4 regions of the Nonomuraea sp. NPDC051191 genome follow, and region 4 is predicted to be linked to each of the others. Evidence: riboswitches for the same ligand, from Rfam matches in the RefSeq annotation. Region 4 holds a riboswitch; each other region holds the start of a gene.
The links. Region 4 has a riboswitch for cyclic di-AMP ahead of ACIA8R_RS38470 (CHAP domain-containing protein). Riboswitches for the same ligand answer to the same signal wherever they lie in the genome.

Region 1 (4,186 bases), on a different contig from region 4:
CGCCGCGGTAGATCTCGTAACCGGTGACGGCCACGTTGTCGGTCGAGGCGTTCCAGGCCAGCGAGACGCTGCTGCTGCTGACGCCGGTCGAGCGCAGGTTGCCCGGCACGGTCGGCGGGGTCTTGTCGTCGCCGCCGCCGCCCGTGGTGGTGGCGGTGATCTGGTTGCTGTTGGCCGAGCGGTTGCCGGCGGCGTCACGCGCGCGCACGGTGTAGGTGTAGGCCGTGCTCGCGGTGAGGCCCGTGTCGTTGTACGTGGTGCCCGTGACGGTGGTGACGAGAGTGCCGCCGCGGTAGATCTCGTAACCGGTGACGGCCACGTTGTCGGTGGAGGCGTCCCAGGCCAGGGCCACGCTGTTGTTCGTGACGCCGGTCGAGCGCAGGTTGCCCGGCACCGACGGCGCGGTCGTGTCGCTGCCGCCGCCGCCGGAGACCTTCCACAGCGCCGCCACGTTCGGCGGCTCCCAGCCGGGCTGGGAGGTGTGCGCCTGGAGGCAGACGTAGTCCACGCCGTTGTAGGTGACGACCGTGCCCGCGGTGTACGCGGTCCACGGGGCCCAGGCCGCCGCGAAGGCCACCGTGCTGGCGGAGGCGATCGGTGGGACGGCGACGGCCGCGGTCAGGGGCAGGGCCAATGCCGCCATTCCTGCCAGGACCTTGCTCAGAATGGTGTGTTTCATGTCGCTCCGACATCCGTTGGGGGGTGTGTGGGGAGTGGGATGGGAGACTTCTGGGGAAACTATTAGGAAAGTTTCCTTTAAGTTGTGAATCGACGGTAGCCTCTGCCTGCGGGAGCGTCAATACGTATCGGTCAGGCGTCCGTAATCGTGCCGGTCAGACCCCGAATGTGCCCGTTCACGAGGGGATAACGGTTCAGGAACGGGGGCTGACGGCGGGGTGAGCCGTGGCCCAGCATGGGAGCGTGGCAGGAATCTCCGCCTGGCGGCGGACGCCCACGCGCCGCGGACCTTACGTGGTCCGCGCGGTCGCGGAGTTACGGTCCTGGCCGTCGCTGAACGTCAGCGGCACCGGGCGACAGGTCGCCTTCGCCGTACACGGAACCGAGATCCTGCGCCTGGCCGGCCGGGACGAGGTCCACGTACGGCTCACCGCCCCCGCCATCGGACGCCTGGAGCCCTATTTGCAGGCGTGCGATCAGGTCCATGCCTGCCGCGACCGCGCCTGGGTCGCCGTGCAGGTCGACGCCGAGCCCGATCTGGAATTGTTGCTGGCCCTCACGAGCGTGGCGATAAAGGCGCACGTGGCCTGAAACGATTCTTCGCGGTGCGTAGCGTTTCTCCTACGCACCGTCTGAACAATGCCCTCCATTTGCCCTGGAATTACTCGCCGGGTAGCTTGGTTGTACACAGCCGAACGGGGAGACGTCCCAGGTAGGGATGTCATTGCCGGGGAATTACCCCAGCGGGACCCGTGTTGTACAGAGTCGGCGCGGATACACCGCGTCCGGGCGTCGCAGATATACCTTCAGGCCCTTTCCTGGGCCCGGGAAGACGATGCGTCAGCCCTTTGCCTGACCAGAGACCGCTGAATCCGCCTGTGCGCGGAACCGGGGACCCATGTGTCCATCGGGGTGAATCGGCACCACGGTGCCGTAGGGCAGCTTCCCGCCCGAACCCGTCAGCTAACCCGGCAAGCGGCACGGAAGCACAAGGAGTAATCCCTCATGGCCAAGCACCGTCTTCACCGTGCCTACAAGCTCGACCTCGCCAAGATCGCCCTCGGCGCGACCGCCGTCGCCGGTGTGCTCGGCACGCACGCGGCAGTGAACGCCGACACCGTCCACGCCACCGCCGGCACCGCCGCCCAGACCGCCAAGGTCGCCGGCGTGGCCGCCGCCCAGCCGCGTGTCGCCACCGTGGCCGACAAGCGCGCCACCGACGAGAGCGCCAAGGGCAAGGTGAACGTCACCGCCGCCCAGGTCCTGGCCACCGCCCGCGCCCAGGTCGGCGTCTCCGAGGACGCCAACGGCGGCGGCACCAAGTTCCAGAAGTGGTACGCCGGCTCGCCCCGCGCCGCCGAGACCGTCGCCCGCGACGGCGGCAGTCGCCAGGACTACGTGAACGCCGCCTGGTGCTCGATGTTCGTCTCCTGGGTCGGTGACCAGACCGGCGCCCGCCCGCAGGTCGGCTGGGACGCCTACACCGTCTCGCACGCCAAGTGGTTCGCCTCCAACGGCCGCTGGGGCACCGAGGCAAAGCCCGGCGCCGTCGTCTTCTTCTCCTGGAGCGGCAGCAAGAGCCTGAGCGACATCCAGCACGTCGGCTTCGTCGTCAAGGACAACGGCGACGGCACGATCTCCACGATCGAAGGCAACACCGGCAACGGCAAGGTCGAGGAGCGCGTCCGCCCGGCCTCCCAGGTCGTCGGCTACGGCTACCCGTCGTACGCCGCCTGATCTCCCTCCTGTGAAGAGCGCACTCCCTGCGGGGGGTGCGCTCTTTCGCGTGTGTGCTGGTCGACCAGGGTGGCGGCGGACTGGGCGGCCGAGCGGGCGGCGCCGGGGTCCTCGGAGATCATCGCGGTCACGGTGGCGCCGTCGATCAGGGTGAGCAACTGCTCGGCGAGCAGGCCGGGATCGCCGGCGCCCGCCTTCTCGGCGAGCGAGCTCAGGTAGGCGCGCAGGCGTTCCTTGTGTGCGCGCACCGCCGTACGGACGGCGGCCGAACCGGCGCCCAGCTCGGCGAAGGCGTTGACGAAGCCGCAACCGCGGAAGTCGTCCTCGGTGAACCAGCGTTCCAGCCACTCGAAGACCGCCGGGATGCGGTCGCCGGCGTCCGTCACGTACGCGGTGAGCGAGGCCGTCCAGCGTTCGTCGCGCCGCCGCAGGTAGGCCACGACCAGCGCCTCCTTCGACGGGAAGCACTGGTAGAGCCGCTTCAGCGAGAGGCCGGAGGCGGCGCGGATCTCGTCCATGCCGACCGCCTGCACGCCGCGGCGGTAGAACAGGTCGCCCGCGGCGTCCAGCAGCAGCTGCTCGTGATCCATGACACTCCTCCAGGTGCTTGCGGCGGAGAACGCTCGTTCTCTACGCTATCGCACACCCCGGGAGAACGCCCGTTCTCTCGATATGAGAGGACATCACATGACACGCCCGCCCGTTCCGCCGTTCACCGAGGAGACCGCCCGGATCAAGGTCCAGGCCGCCGAGGACGCCTGGAACACCCGCGACCCCGAACGTGTCGCGCTCGCGTACACCGAGGACTCCGTGTGGCGCAACCGCGGCGAGTTCGTCACGGGCCGCGCCGAGATGGCCGCGTTCCTGCGCCGCAAGTGGGATCGGGAGCTGGACTACGCCCTGCGCAAGGAGCTCTGGGCGTTCACCGGCGACCGCATCGCCGTCCGCTTCCAGTACGAGTCCCGCGACGCCACCGGCCAGTGGTGGCGCAGCTACGGCAACGAGCAGTGGGAGTTCGACGAGTCCGGGCTGATGCGCCGCCGGGAGGCCAGCATCAACGACGTCCCCATCACGGAGGACGAACGCCGCATCTTCGGCTCCCGCCCCCTGTCCGAGCACGGAGTGGACGTCCTCGGCGTCCGGTGACCCCGCGATCGCTCCGGCATTGACAGCCCGCCCGGAGATCAACGGGTAAGGTCGAGGAGCCGATCGTAGGAGGTCTGACATGGCGGTTCTGCTGCTGGGCACCCTCGACACCAAGGGGGAGGAGTATGCCCTCGTCCGCGATCTGATCGTCCGGGCCGGGCAGGACGTCGTCCTCATGGACACCGGCGTGATGGGCGCCTCCGCGCTGGCCGCCGACGTCCCGGCAGAGGCCGTCGCGCGGGCCGCCGGCACCGACCTCGACCGGCTCAGGAGCGCGGGCGACCGCGGCGCCGCGCTCGCGGCGATGGCGGCCGGGGCCACGGCCGTCGCCAAGGAGCTGCACGCCCGCGGCGGGCTGGGCGGCGTGCTCGCGCTGGGCGGCAGCGGCGGCTCGTCCATCGCCGCCGCGGTCATGCGGGCGCTGCCCGTCGGCCTGCCCAAGCTGCTGGTGTCGACCATGGTCAGCGGCGACGTGTCCGCCTACGTCGGCGAGACCGACGTGACGCTCATGTACAGCGTCGTCGACGTCGCGGGCGTCAACTCCATCTCCCGCCGCATCCTGGCCAACGCCGCCGCCGCGATCAGCGCGATGGCCGCCTCGTACGACGCCGGCGCCGAGCCGTCC
Region 2 (4,186 bases), on a different contig from region 4:
GCCGTCGCCCCGGCCCTTGCCGGGCTTGCCCGGGGCGTCCGCGCTCTCGGCGGAGTTCTCGGCGGGGTTCTCGGCGTCCTTCGCGTGGGGGCGCTCGTCGGGGGTGGGGGGATGGAGGTGGCGGGGGTCCTCGGTGTCGGGGTCGGCGTCCGCGTCGGGGCGTTCGCCGGGGGTGGGGCCGGAGGTGTCCGGGTCGTCCGGGTCGTCGGGGTGACCTGGGGACTCAGGGGGTTCGGTGGTGCCGGAGGGTTCCGGCGGGCCGCCGTCGCCGGGGCGCCCGTCCTCGTCGTCCCTGATGGCCACACCGCCGCCGTGGCCCGCCGCGACCGCCGTACCGGGCTCGTCGGCCCCTCTGGCGACCGCTCCCGCGGGCTCGTCCCCCTCCCGGGGCGGGTCGTTCCGCTCGCTCATCTGCCTCCCCTTCACGCGAGCTGCTCTCGTACGTACTCGCGCCACCGTGCCGCCAGTGTCTCGGCGGTCAGCCCCACGGAGGCGAGCGCCTGATCGACGCCGGCCACGCGGGCATCACGGTAGAGCCGTACCAGGGTCCCGTCACCGAACCGGTCTGCGAGGAAGCGACACGCCATCCAGGCCTCCTGGTACGCCCGCGCGAGCCGTCCGGGGTCGGCTGCCGTGGGGGCGAAAGCCGCGGCTCCGGGCAACTCGCTCGGCAGCCGGCCGGCCCGTACTTCGGCGGCGAGTTCGGCGGCGGCCGTCCTGACGGGGAGTCCGGCGTCGCGGTAGGCCACGTAGTCGGCGAACCCCTCGTAGAGCCAGACGGGCAGCCGGTCGGTGCCCGCGGCGACGTGCGTGAGCTCGTGGGTGAGGACGACGTCGCGTCCGGTGGGGGTGAGCCGCGCGAAGGAGCCGGGGACGATGATCACCCTCGGGCCGTCGGCCACCGCGGCCAGCCCGTCCAGCGGGCCCGTGCCCGCCAGCCCCGCCGCCTCGGCGTCGGAGTCCGGTACGACGACCAGCGCGCGTACCGGCCGGCCGAGCAGCGCGGACACCCGCCGACCGGCGAGGTCGGCGCGCCGGGCGAGATCGGCGAGCACGCCGGGCTCGGCGCGATGCCCCACGACCACGGACCGTCCGCCGCGGACCACCTGACCGCCGCCGGCCCACAGATCGCGCGCCCCGGCGGGCAGGACGGCGCCGGGCGGCGCGTCGGCGACCACGAGAACCGCCGCCAGCAGCAGGACGGGCAGGAGCAGACGCGGACCGCGGAGGGACGGACGCACCTGCGAGGACACGGCCCGATGCTAGTCGGCCCGCGGCCCTCACGCCCCCTTCACGAGACCGGGCCCACGCCCTCTCCGCAAGGCGGGACCTGCGGTTCGCAACAGGAAGCCGGACATGCGACAGGCCCCGGCCCGGACCGGGGAGGGTCCGGGCGGGGCCTGTTGTCACGCGCCGGGACGCACCGCGCCGACGAACGACGACTTCCGCCATCCGCCCAGTTTGTCGATGCGCACCCGTTCGCCGGTCCTCGGCGAATGGATCATCTTGCCGTGGCCGACGTACATGCCGACGTGGCCCAGCCCGTTGAAGAACATCAGGTCGCCCGGCTTGAGCTTCCGCCAGGAGACCTTGTGCCGAATGCGGGCGAACTGGCTGCTCGTCACGCGCGGGAGTCGCACCCCGGCCTTCTTCCAGGCGTACTGGACGAGTCCGGAGCAGTCGAACGCACCAGGACCCGTGGCCCCGTACCGGTACGGGTCGCCGATCTGGTGCTTGGCGACGGCGACGGCCTTGTGGGCCCTCACCTTCTGCCTGGCGGCCTTCGCCGCCTTGGCCGACCTGGCGCTCTTCGCCGCCTTGGCCGACCTGGTGGTGGCCGTCTCGGCGGTGCTGGACACCGCGGTGAGCCTGACGGCCGATTCGCTCACCGTCTGCGCCCCGGCCGGCACGGCATGGAGAACCGCACCTCCGGCCGTCACGGTCATCGTGAGTGCGGCGCCCTTCAGGGCGAGACGGGACAGACGGGGGTTATGCAGGGAGGTAGACAGGATTTCTCCTTGTGTCTTCCACGAACGCCTACCGGGTTAGCTGACGGATTCGGGCCTGGAAGTCGCCCTACGGCGCTGAACGCGCCGATTCACCCCTGATCCCGGGGGATGACGGGATCTTTGGGTCCCCGGCTCCGTGCCTCCTGGCTGCACGGACTCGGCAGGTCGCCACTCGATTGATATGCCTGAATGGGGATATCGATGGCGACCGACGGATTTTTATGTGGTCCGCATCGGGGGTTCCGATGTCGATTCGCGGCTCGCATGGCTTGCCGACCGCGACGCCAGAAACTACGCCGAGGGGTCAAGAAAGTGCAAAGGGGGAGTCAGGTTGTAAAGATCAAATAAAGGCACGAGTAAGGGACGAAACCCCTGCTGGAGCCACAGGCTCCGTTACCTAAATGTGACCCTTCTCACACTTCCTGACGCAGGCGCTTGTCAGGGCCCTTTGACACCTTTTGTCCCCTTCGTCCCACCGGCGGGCCGAGCGGGCACGCCGGTGGTCCCTGCGGCCTGCGAGACGGGCGGCCGAGGGCGAGTGTCGGGAGGAGTTCCGGTGGACCGGAGGTCAGGGGCGGATGGCTCCGACCAGCGGGCGGCGGTAGTCCGAGAGCCGGACGACCTTCACGACGTCACCCGTCTGCGGCGCGTGGACGATCTTGCCCCCGCCCGCGTAGATGCTGACGTGCCCCAGCCCCTCGCTGAAGATGAGGTCCCCGGGCTGGAGGTCCTTGATGTCCACCTTGCGTCCGGAGCCCCAGGCCCACTGCTGCCACGTCGTACGCGGCAACGAGACGCCGGCCGCGCGCCACGCGGCCTGGGTCAGCCCTGAGCAGTCGTAGCCGCGCGGGCCCGTGCCCCCGAAGATGTACGGCTTGCCGACCTGGGCGAAGGCGAAGCGCAGAACGGCGGCCGCGTTGCCCGAGGCGGGACCGGTGTACTTGATGCCGGTGCTGTTGGGGTTGCCCGGGTTGTAGGCCCCCAGCTTGTCCAGGAGCTTCTTCTGCTCGCCGACCAGCTTCAGGACCTCGGCGCGCTCCTTCTGGACCGCGTCCCGCTCCTTGTCGGCGTCCGCCAGGGCGGTCTCGGCGTTGTCGCGCTCGACCTTGAGCCCCTTGTTCTCGCGGTCGAAGGCGGCCAGCTTCTCCAGCCGCTCGCGCGAGAGCTGCCCGGCCATGGCCATCCCGGCCAGCAGGTTCTCGGGGTCGTCCGCGCCCATCAAGCCCGGCAGGGACGCGACGTCCCCGCCCAGCTTGTACGAGTCCACCGCCGCCCTGATGATGTCGGCCCGCAGGTCGGCGACCGTCTGCAGCTTCTGCTTGTAGCGGTCGTTCAGCTTGGTGTAGGCGTTCTTGGCCTTCTTGTACTCCTCGGTCGCCGTGTTGTACCGGTCGACGACCTTGTCGGCCTTGTCGTTCAGCTTCTCCAGCTTGGCCTTGGCCTGCTTGAGAGTGGGCTTGGGATCAGCGAGCGCCGCACCCATCGGGACCGTCATCAGCCCGATCGCGAGACCCGCCGCCAACGTGACCCGGCCAAACCTCACAGCGTCGCCTCCCAGGGATTACACCTGGGGCGAAATAGTACAGAAGTGGCGAGTGGGGTCTCGCCAATAGTGCTAATTCGTAACTTATGCGCGGCCCAACCGGCGCAGCAGCAGACCCGACGGAACGGGTCTGGCGCCCATCCGGCGGACGGACTCGGCCACCTCCCGGTCGGAGGAGACGACGGCGATGGCCCGGCCGGGCGGCTCGGCGCGGACGAGCCGGCGGATGAGGTCGTCGGCGATCTCCCCCGGCGCGCTGAACAGCACCCGCACCCCGCGCGGCGCCACCACCTGCACGGGCGCGTTGAGCTCTGCACCGTCGAAGACCACCGTCACCTCGACGCGGGTCTGCGCGACCAGGCCGCCGAGGCCGGTCATCAGCCGGTTGCGCTGGTCGGCGAGGGTGAACGTGCCGTAGCCGGTCTTGGTGACGTTGTAGCCGTCGATGATCAGATGGACCTGCGGCAGCGCCAGGAGCTGGTCGAGGAGCTGCGGGTCGTCGTCGGCCAGAGCCCGCGCCGGCACGCCGCGCACCCCGGGACGCTCGCCGGTGCTGGCCGCGACCGAGTCGGCGGGCTTGCTGATCGTGGTGGGCAGCGCCAGCTCCCTGCGCAGCCCGGCCGAGGCGTCCTGG
Region 3 (4,186 bases), on a different contig from region 4:
GTAAGGTCGCGAAGGAATACAGCAGTGCGGCACGATGCGCGATGTCCACATAGGGGTGAGCCCTGTGCCGCTCCGGGTGGATCATCTGCAGGTATTTCCATACGCCCAGCGTCAGGGCCGCCAGAAAGATCAGTCCTGCCAACAGCAGCGCGACGATGGTGTCATCCCCAAGGGGGGCGTCGCTACGCATGTGGGTCTCCGTGAAGCGGGTCGGTAACGAGGTCGTGACGAACGTAGAGTCCGTCGCATGGGGTGATCGGTGCTTTCCGCTCTGGCCGACCGTGCCCTGAAACGCCCGATGAGGCGGACCGGCAGGTAGCGACCCCGGTTCTCTGCCAGGAGAGGGAACGCTGTGTCGGTGAAGCGCTGCCCGTCCTGGTCGGCGGCCGACCGCTGCGCCGCACGTGCCACGCCGGGCATGCCCTTGGGGCGGGCTTGTTCGCTGCGGCGCCGACGCACTTTCTGGGGGTATCCGGGCGCGCCGGCCGCTGCCGGCGCTCGTACCTCTTTCGATGCTTCTCGCGGTACCACGTGCTACTGCCCTTCCCGTAACTCAAACATCGATGTTCGAGTTATGGGAGCGTATCCGAGTCTCCGCCATGGAGCCACTTTCCCCGGCATCCGAGAGCCGGGGTGTACGGTGACCGGCCGGACCATGAGACGACCGACGCCCGCGGGGCTGACTTGATCACGGTGGCAGTCGACATACTCGTCAAGCCGTCCTTCATCACCGATGGGGGCGTGGCTGAGCTGCGTACACCCGGCTGGGGTGACAGAGTGATGGCCGAGACGGTCGGCCTGGTCTCGGCCGACCATTTGACCGGCGCCTTCAACCTCCTCATCGGTTTCGAGCCAGAGGAGAGCCGATAGAGGACAGACCATCCCGTCTCGAAGGCTGTCGGGACCCCTGGGCGCTCGTCGCTCGTCCGTGCCTGTCTGGCGCCTGACTTCAAGAGCATGCGCTGTCGAGATGCCAGGTGTGGTGGTATGCCGTGACGCTGGCTTCGCGTGGGACGGGGGCGCATGGTCCGTGGTGTTGACGGCGATTCAACACCGTGGCGTGCGTGGTCGATTACCGCCGCTAACCCGGCCGGTCTCTGCAGCCTGGAGAGGTGGTCGCTGCACCTGCATCGCGACCGTGGTCGCCTTTGTGGCCGCCGCCGTCTCACTCCTCCCCGGCTTGGGTGGTGGCGAGGTTCCGGCCGTTGTCCTTCTTGATCCCCGGCCGGGGACAACGGTCAGGCGGCGTGCCAAGGTAAAGAATTGGTCGGTTAAATGCCTGCCTGGTAGGCCTTTTTGAAGCGTTTCTCCGTAGCTGGCTTGTACCGCTCTATGCCATTCGCATACCTTCAATGTCAGTTACGACGTAGGCCGGGTGAACATCCGCGCCACAGTACGTCCCGACCATTGCCGAGACCGCCTCTGATCTGTGTGAACACGGAGAACGACGCGGCCGCCGAATCCGCACGGACAAACACGCGGAACCGGGGACCCACATTCTGTGGGGTGAATCGGAACACCCTCCCGCGAGGGCATCCGTAGGGCACTTCCACGCCCGAACCCGTCAGCTAACCCGGTAGGCGGAATGGAAGCAAGGAGCAATACCTCTTCATGACCATCAACGCCTTCACCCGTGCCCTGACGCCCGCCACCCTCACTCGCCTCGCCCTCGGCGTGAGCGTCGCCGCCGGCGCGGTTCTCACCGCAGCCCCGGTCTTCGCCGACCAGGCGTCCGGCGCACGTTCCGACACCGTCGCCTCGCACAGCGCCGAGGAGAAGAGCGCCGGGCAGGTGAGCGCGCAGTCCGTCCTGAAGATCGCCGAGTCGCAGGTCGGTGTGACCGAGAACGCCGCGGGCGGCGGCACCCCGTTCCACAGCTGGTACATGTCCTCGCCCCGCGCGAAGGAGACCGTGGCCCGCGACGGCGGCAGTCTGCAGTCCTACGCCAACGCCCCCTGGTGCGCGATGTTCGTCTCCTGGGTGGGGGAGAAGGCCGGCGCCCGGTCCACCGTCGGCTGGGACGCCTACACCGTCACCTACGCCAAGTGGTTCGAGGCCAACAAGCACTGGGGGAGCCAGGCCAAGCCCGGCGCAGTGGTCTTCTACTCCTGGGACGACAAGTCCGTCGAGAGCATCGACCACGTGGGGCTGGTCAAGCAGGACAACGGCGACGGCACGATCACGGCTATCGAGGGCAACACCGGCAACGGCAAGGTCGAGGAGCGCGTCCGGCCCAAGTCCCAGGTGGTCGGGTACGGCTACCCGCAGTACAAGGCCTGACAGTCGACCGAGGATTCCTCTCCAGTGCGATGGTGAGGGCAGCAAAGTGGCGCAGGGCGTGGCCCTGCGCCACTTTCGTGTGTCAGGAGCGAAGCCGTGAGGCCGGCGCCTTGTGTCGGCCCGGCTCATGCTCCAATGTGGCGCATCACGGCGGAGAGCGCTTCGGCTGCTCGCCACACGTCCACGAACGTCGCGTACGAGGGGGTGGAGCCGAACTGCAGGATGCCTGGCCGCCGGGCGGGGGCGATGACCCCATGTCCCGTTTGCGCGACGGCAAGGGCCGGCGCGAAGCTGCGGCTGAGAAGCAGCACGAAGGCGAGGGCGCCAACTTCACCAGGAAGGAGGCAGCCTCGGATCGAACCATTCGGCGCCTGGTGAATGCGGCCCACCGCGGCCACGGCCGCCGCCAGTGATGGTGGCGGCCGTGTACCCGGATCAGGTCTGCTGGTAGCCGAGGAGGGTCATCATGCCGGATTCGGCGTGGTAGATGTTGTGGCAGTGGATCATCCAGAGCCCTGGGTTGTCGGCGTCGAAGTCGACGTTCAGCGTGCTGCCGGGCAGGACGATGGCGGTGTCCTTCCGGACGCCGCCGTCCGCCAGGGCGAAGGTGTGGCCGTGCAGGTGCATGGGGTGCCACATGGTGGTCCGGTTCACGAACGACAGCCGCACGCGTTCGCCCGGCCGTACCGGGGAGATGATCTTCGGGTCGTACTTCTTGCCGTTGATCGCCCAGTCGTAGGCCATCATGCTGCCGGTCAGCTCCAGCCTGACGACGCGGTCGGGCTCCTTGGCCGCCAGGCGCACGCCTTCGGCCGGCCGGAGCTCGGCATAGCGGACGACGTCGCCGTCCAGTTCGCGGGGGCGTACGTCGGCCTTGGGAGCGGAAGCGCCGTCGCCGGTCCGGATCAGGCCGCGGGCCACGGCGTTCTTGCCCTCGGCCAGGGCGACCAGCGGGAAGACGCCGTCCTTGAGGGTGACCAGCACGTCGGTATTTAGGTAAGTGACCGGGGCAGGCTTGCACGCCGGATCGGGATGAGGATGCTGACCGTACAGTTCCCGCCGCGGCGGCCGGGAGGCCGTCATGTATGCAATCGGAGGCCACTTGCGGCCGGCCTCCCCTCGGGCACGCCATATCCACCGTGGACGGAGCATGCGAGTGGCCAGGGATCATGACCAGCGGATATCGCTTGACGCGGGCGGTGAAGGTGGGCGTCGATACCAGCGCCCCCGACTAACGGCCCCATGGGTGTTCCGCGACGGCTGTTCCCGGGCGTGTGCGTGCCCCGGGGTGGCTGGAACCGGGCCCTGGGTACCGCTGTCAATCCGTGGGCCGCCGGACGGGCGTGATCGTGCCCTGTGCGGTGTGTCAGAAAACCCGCCGGTCGGGTCGCGCATGGGCGCATCGCAGGGGCGATGGCGTGTCCAGCCGGTCGTGGGGTGTGAAGGAACGCGTTGTCGAGGTGTGACGACGCGGTCAGCAGCCGATCAGGAGATGAAGGGCAAGACGACACAGATGAACGGAACCACCTTCAAGACGTGTTCCTGCCGCGACGAGGCTACGGGCAAGAGGCTGGGTAAGGCATGTCCGAAGCTGCGTCGTCCCGGAGGAGGGGAGCGGTGGAGCAGCACCCATGGCCGGTGGGCCTACCAGCTGGAGCTGCCGGCGCACGCGGACGGTCGGCGGCGTAATCCGCTGCGGCGTCGGGGCTTTGCCACGCTGGAGGAGGTCGAGGCGGAGTTGGAGCAGGCCCGGGCGCTGCTGGCGCTGGATGAGGACCCGCACGTGCAACGGAAGATCGCCGAGCTGATGCTGGCCACGCTCAAGGACAACAAGGCGTTGCCGCCGGTGGAGGAGGTACGGCGCAAGGTCCGCACCCGTCAGGACCTCAACCCCACCGTCACGGTC
Region 4 (4,186 bases):
GCGATCCCGTCGCAGCCCTCGGGGACGGGCACGCGCAGGGCCCACTCGACGGCCTCCTCCCTGGACTTCACCTGGATCAGCCAGAACCCCGCGATCAGCTCCTTGGCCTCGGCGAACGGGCCGTCGATCACCTTCGCCCGGCCGCCGCTGTAGGCGATCTGCGCGCCCTGTGAGCTCGGGTAGAGGCCCTCGGCGGCCAGCAGCACCCCCGCCCTGGTCAGCGCCTCGTTGTAGGCGTGCATGTTGTCGACGACCTCCTGGCTGGGCACCGCCCCCGCCTCGGTCTCCGCGCTGGCCTTGCCGACGATCATGAACTTCACTCTGCCGTCCCTTCCGCCCGCGATCGCGCCGCGGAGCCGGTCTCACCCGAGCGTCGAACGGGCGCCCGCCGGATCGACACGCGGGGGGCGGATCGTTCGTTGTCCAGGGCACGGTACCGGTCGTGCGACCGCGTGGCCGATGTGCCATCCTCGGCCCATGCCCCAACCCGCAGCAGCCGGCCTCCCCGCCAACCGGGCCCTCTGGGACGAGCGCGCCCGCGTCCACGGCTCCACGCCCGCCGACAGGTTCTACGACGTGGACGCCTTCCTCGCCGGCCGGCAGACCCTCTACGCGCTCGAACGCCGCCTGGCGGGGGACGTCGCCGGGAAGGACCTGCTCCACCTGCAGTGCCACTTCGGCATGGACACGCTGAGCTGGGCGCGGCTCGGAGCGCGGGTGACCGGCGTCGACTTCTCCCCGGTGGCGGTCGCGCGCGCCCGCGACCTGGCGGCCGAGGCCGGGCTGGCGGCCACGTTCGTGGAGGCCGACACGCAGCGGCTGCCCGAGTCGCTGGCCGGGGGCTTCGACCTGGCCGTGGCCACGTACGGCGTGTTGTGCTGGATCGGCGACCTGGCCGCCTGGATGCGCGGCGCGGCCATGGCGCTGCGGCCCGGCGGGCGGCTGGTGCTGGTCGACCTGCATCCGGCCTACCAGACGGTGGCCTCGCTCGACCCGCTGGTGGCCGACTGGCCCTACGGCGGCGGCCAGGCCCACCGCGAGATGGTGACCGGCACGTACGCCGACGCCGGCGTGGTGACCGAGGCCCAGGAGACCGTCCAGTACTCGTACTCGGCGGGCGAGATCGTCACGGCGGCGGCGCGCGCCGGGCTCACGGTGGCCGAGCTGGGCGAGCACGTCGCCGCCGAGCTGGACCCGCGCGGGCTGCTGACCGAGGGCGAGGACGGCCGCTACCGGCTGCCGTTCGGGGACTCGCACCTGCCGGTGCTGTACTCGCTGGTGGCGGTCCGGCCCTGAGACGCGGCGAGCGCGCGTCCCTCGTGCGGGACGCGCGCTCGAAGCCGCGCTCGAAGCAGGGGAGGTCAGCCCGCGTACTGCGGGTAGCCGTAGCCGACGACCTGCGACTTCGGCCGGACGCGCTCCTCCACCTTGCCGTTGCCGGTGTTGCCCTCGACCGTGGAGATCGTGCCGTTGCCGTTGTCCTTGACGACGAAGCCGACGTGCTGGATGGCGTCCAGGCTCTTGCTGCCGCCCCAGGAGAAGAAGACGACGGCGCCGGGCTTGGCCTCGGTGCCCCAGCGCTTGTTGGCGGCGAACCACTTGGCGTGGGCCACGGTCCAGGCGTCCCAGCCGACCTGCGGGCGGGCGCCGGTCTGCTCGCCGACCCAGGAGACGAACATCGAGCACCAGGCGGCGTTCACGTAGTCCTGGCGGCTGCCGCCGTCGCGGGCGACGGTCTCGGCGGCGCGCTGGGAGTCGGCGTACCACTTCTGGAACTTGGTGCCGCCGCCGTAGGCGTTCTCGGAGATGCCGACCTGGGCCTTGGCCACGGCCAGGACCTGTGCGGCGGTGACGTTGACCTGGGTCTCCCCGGCCCTGCCGGTCTGGGCGGCGGCCTGCGGCGCGACGGCCGAGTGGCCGGTGGAGGCGGCCGGGTCGACGCTGTCGGCGCCGGCGGCGGTGGCGTGGGCGCCGATCGCGGTGGCGATGATGGTCGCGCCGAGCGCGGCGCGGAGGTGGTTGATCTTCGGGGCACGGATGGGACGGTGCTTGGCCATCGAGGGCATTACTCCTTGCTTCCATGCCGCTTACCGGGTTAGCTGACGGGTTCGGACGTGGAAGCTGCCCTACGGCACCGAAGTGCCGATTCACCCCAAAGGACGTGGGTCCCCGGTTCCGCCCGGAGGCGGATTCAGCGGTCGCAGGACGATCCTGCGAAATGTCTTGCGATGGTTGGACAAAGCCGGACAAACCGGACGTCTGCCGCGAGATGCCCCACAAGGTAATACATCGGGCAAGAAGAAGGCAAGTGCCTAAAGGCGCAGCTAGGAGAGTTGCCCCCGCGCGTCGGCCAGAAGCCCCATCATGGCAAGGGATTCGTCAAGCGGCATGACGGCGCTCTCGGTCCGGCCCTCGGCCGTGGCGGCGCGCACCTCGCGCAGCTCCCCGGCGTACCCGTTGTCGGCCGGGTCGAGCACCAGCTCCTCCGTCTCCATCGACGGCCCCGACAGCAGCACCCGCTGCGGCGCCCAGAACGGCGCCAGGATGTCGGCCCGCATCGACGTGCCCACCACGCTCGCGTCGTTGGCGTGATGGGCGAGCAGGGACACGTCCACCAGCGCCCGCCGTCCGTCCGGGTAGAGCAGCACCCCGCCCGCCTCCGCGTCGACCCCGCTCGGCGCCAGCGAGCCGGTGATCCGCAGCTCACGCGGCATGCCGAGCAGGAGCTGCGCCAGCCCGAACGGGTAGATCCCCAGGTCGAGCAGGGCCCCGCCGCCCAGCTCCGGCGCCCACAGCCGATGGGCGGGGTCGTAGGGCAGCGCGAACCCGAACGAGGCCCGCACCGAGCGGATCTCCCCGAAACGCGGATCGGCCGCCACCCGCTGGATGAGCGGGTTGAACCGCATCCACATGGCCTCCATGAGGAAGACCCCGGCCGCGCGGGCCAGCGCCACCATGCGCTCGGCGTCGGCCACGCTGGCCGCCAGCGGCTTCTCGCACAGCACGGACTTGCCCGCCGCGATGGCCGCCTCGGCCACCTCCAGGTGCTGGGCGTGCGGCGTGGCCACGTAGACCGCGTCGACGGCCGGATCGGCGCACAGGGCCTCGTAGGAGCCGTAGGCCGACTCCGCGCCCAGCTCGTCGGCCAGGGCCCGCGCCCTGACCAGGCTCCGCGAGCCGACGGCGGCCACCCGCATGCCGGGCTCGGCCACGATGGCCGCCCCCACGGTACGCGCGATGCCGCCGGTCGCCGCTATTCCCCAGGTGAAATCTCGCACGCCCGAGATCGTAGAGCGCTCAGGTCAGGTTGAACGAGTCGGGGTCGGGCCCGATGCGCCGCCCAGAGTTCATCGCGCCGATGGCCACCAGGTCCTCGGAGTCGAGGATGAAGTCGAACACGTCGATGTTCTCCTCGATCCGCGCCGGGGTGACCGACTTGGGGATCACCACGTTGCCGAGCTGGAGATGCCAGCGGAGCACGATCTGCGCGGGCGTCTTGCCGTACTTCTCCGACAGCACGCGCAGCGCCGGGTCGGCCAGCAGCCCCTTGCCCTGCCCGAGCGGGCTCCACGCCTCGGTCAGGATGCCGTTGGCCTCGTGGAAGGCCCGCATCTCGCGCTGCTGGAAGTACGGGTGCAGCTCGATCTGGTTGATCGAGGGCGTGATGTCGGTCTCGTCCATCAGCCGGGTCAGGGTGGCGACCGTGAAGTTGGAGACGCCGATGGCCTTGGCCCGGCCGTCACGGTAGATCTTCTCCAGCGCCCGCCAGGCCTGCACGTACTTGTCCTGCTCCGGAACCGGCCAGTGGATCAGGAAAAGATCTACGTAGTCGAGGCCCAGGCGGGCCAGGCTCTCGTCGAAGGCCTGCTCGGCCCGCCCGTGGTCGCCGTTCCACAGCTTGGTGGTGACGAACACCTTCTCCCGTGGCACCTCGGCGGCGCGCACGGCCCGGCCGACGCCCTCCTCGTTCTCGTAGGCGGCGGCGGTGTCGACATGCCGGTATCCCGCGCGCAGCGCGGTCGTCACGGCGTGCTCGGCGTCGTCGGCAGAGACCTGCCAGACGCCGAAGCCGAGCTGTGGTATCTGCACACCGTCGGTGTTGAGCATCAGCGAGTTCATACCCTCCATTGTTCACGTGTCGTTTCTTGCGGCTTAAGCAGGCCGGGTTAGCTTGTGACGGGTCGTG

Region 1: it holds a riboswitch for cyclic di-AMP, as region 4 does, so the genes downstream of both, ACIA8R_RS39380 (CHAP domain-containing protein) here and ACIA8R_RS38470 (CHAP domain-containing protein) in region 4, are expected to answer to the same signal.
Region 2: it holds a riboswitch for cyclic di-AMP, as region 4 does, so the genes downstream of both, ACIA8R_RS15910 (C40 family peptidase) here and ACIA8R_RS38470 (CHAP domain-containing protein) in region 4, are expected to answer to the same signal.
Region 3: it holds a riboswitch for cyclic di-AMP, as region 4 does, so the genes downstream of both, ACIA8R_RS46220 (CHAP domain-containing protein) here and ACIA8R_RS38470 (CHAP domain-containing protein) in region 4, are expected to answer to the same signal.

Annotation. Positions count from the first base shown of each region.
Region 1 is NZ_JBITEZ010000016.1:32,605-36,790, reverse strand. Features, by position in the region: gene ACIA8R_RS39390 (glycosyl hydrolase family 18 protein) at 1-679, opposite strand, end outside; gene ACIA8R_RS39385 (luciferase family protein) at 922-1,269, shown strand; cyclic di-AMP (ydaO/yuaA leader) riboswitch at 1,533-1,670, shown strand; gene ACIA8R_RS39380 (CHAP domain-containing protein) at 1,684-2,415, shown strand; gene ACIA8R_RS39375 (TetR/AcrR family transcriptional regulator) at 2,394-3,005, opposite strand; gene ACIA8R_RS39370 (nuclear transport factor 2 family protein) at 3,103-3,561, shown strand; gene ACIA8R_RS39365 (Tm-1-like ATP-binding domain-containing protein) at 3,641-4,186, shown strand, end outside.
Region 2 is NZ_JBITEZ010000005.1:219,707-223,892, reverse strand. Features, by position in the region: gene ACIA8R_RS15920 (M48 family metalloprotease) at 1-411, opposite strand, end outside; gene ACIA8R_RS15915 (hypothetical protein) at 423-1,253, opposite strand; gene ACIA8R_RS15910 (C40 family peptidase) at 1,407-1,889, opposite strand; cyclic di-AMP (ydaO/yuaA leader) riboswitch at 2,020-2,182, opposite strand; gene ACIA8R_RS15905 (NlpC/P60 family protein) at 2,578-3,504, opposite strand; gene ACIA8R_RS15900 (NYN domain-containing protein) at 3,637-4,186, opposite strand, start outside.
Region 3 is NZ_JBITEZ010000023.1:150,989-155,174, forward strand. Features, by position in the region: gene ACIA8R_RS46210 (hypothetical protein) at 1-190, opposite strand, end outside; gene ACIA8R_RS46215 (hypothetical protein) at 685-870, shown strand; cyclic di-AMP (ydaO/yuaA leader) riboswitch at 1,445-1,598, shown strand; gene ACIA8R_RS46220 (CHAP domain-containing protein) at 1,612-2,280, shown strand; gene ACIA8R_RS46225 (hypothetical protein) at 2,406-2,678, opposite strand; gene ACIA8R_RS46230 (multicopper oxidase domain-containing protein) at 2,716-3,264, opposite strand; gene ACIA8R_RS46235 (hypothetical protein) at 3,773-4,186, shown strand, end outside.
Region 4 is NZ_JBITEZ010000015.1:175,033-179,218, reverse strand. Features, by position in the region: gene ACIA8R_RS38480 (YciI family protein) at 1-311, opposite strand, end outside; gene ACIA8R_RS38475 (class I SAM-dependent methyltransferase) at 478-1,296, shown strand; gene ACIA8R_RS38470 (CHAP domain-containing protein) at 1,362-2,057, opposite strand; cyclic di-AMP (ydaO/yuaA leader) riboswitch at 2,070-2,207, opposite strand; gene ACIA8R_RS38465 (Gfo/Idh/MocA family protein) at 2,325-3,278, opposite strand; gene ACIA8R_RS38460 (aldo/keto reductase) at 3,298-4,119, opposite strand.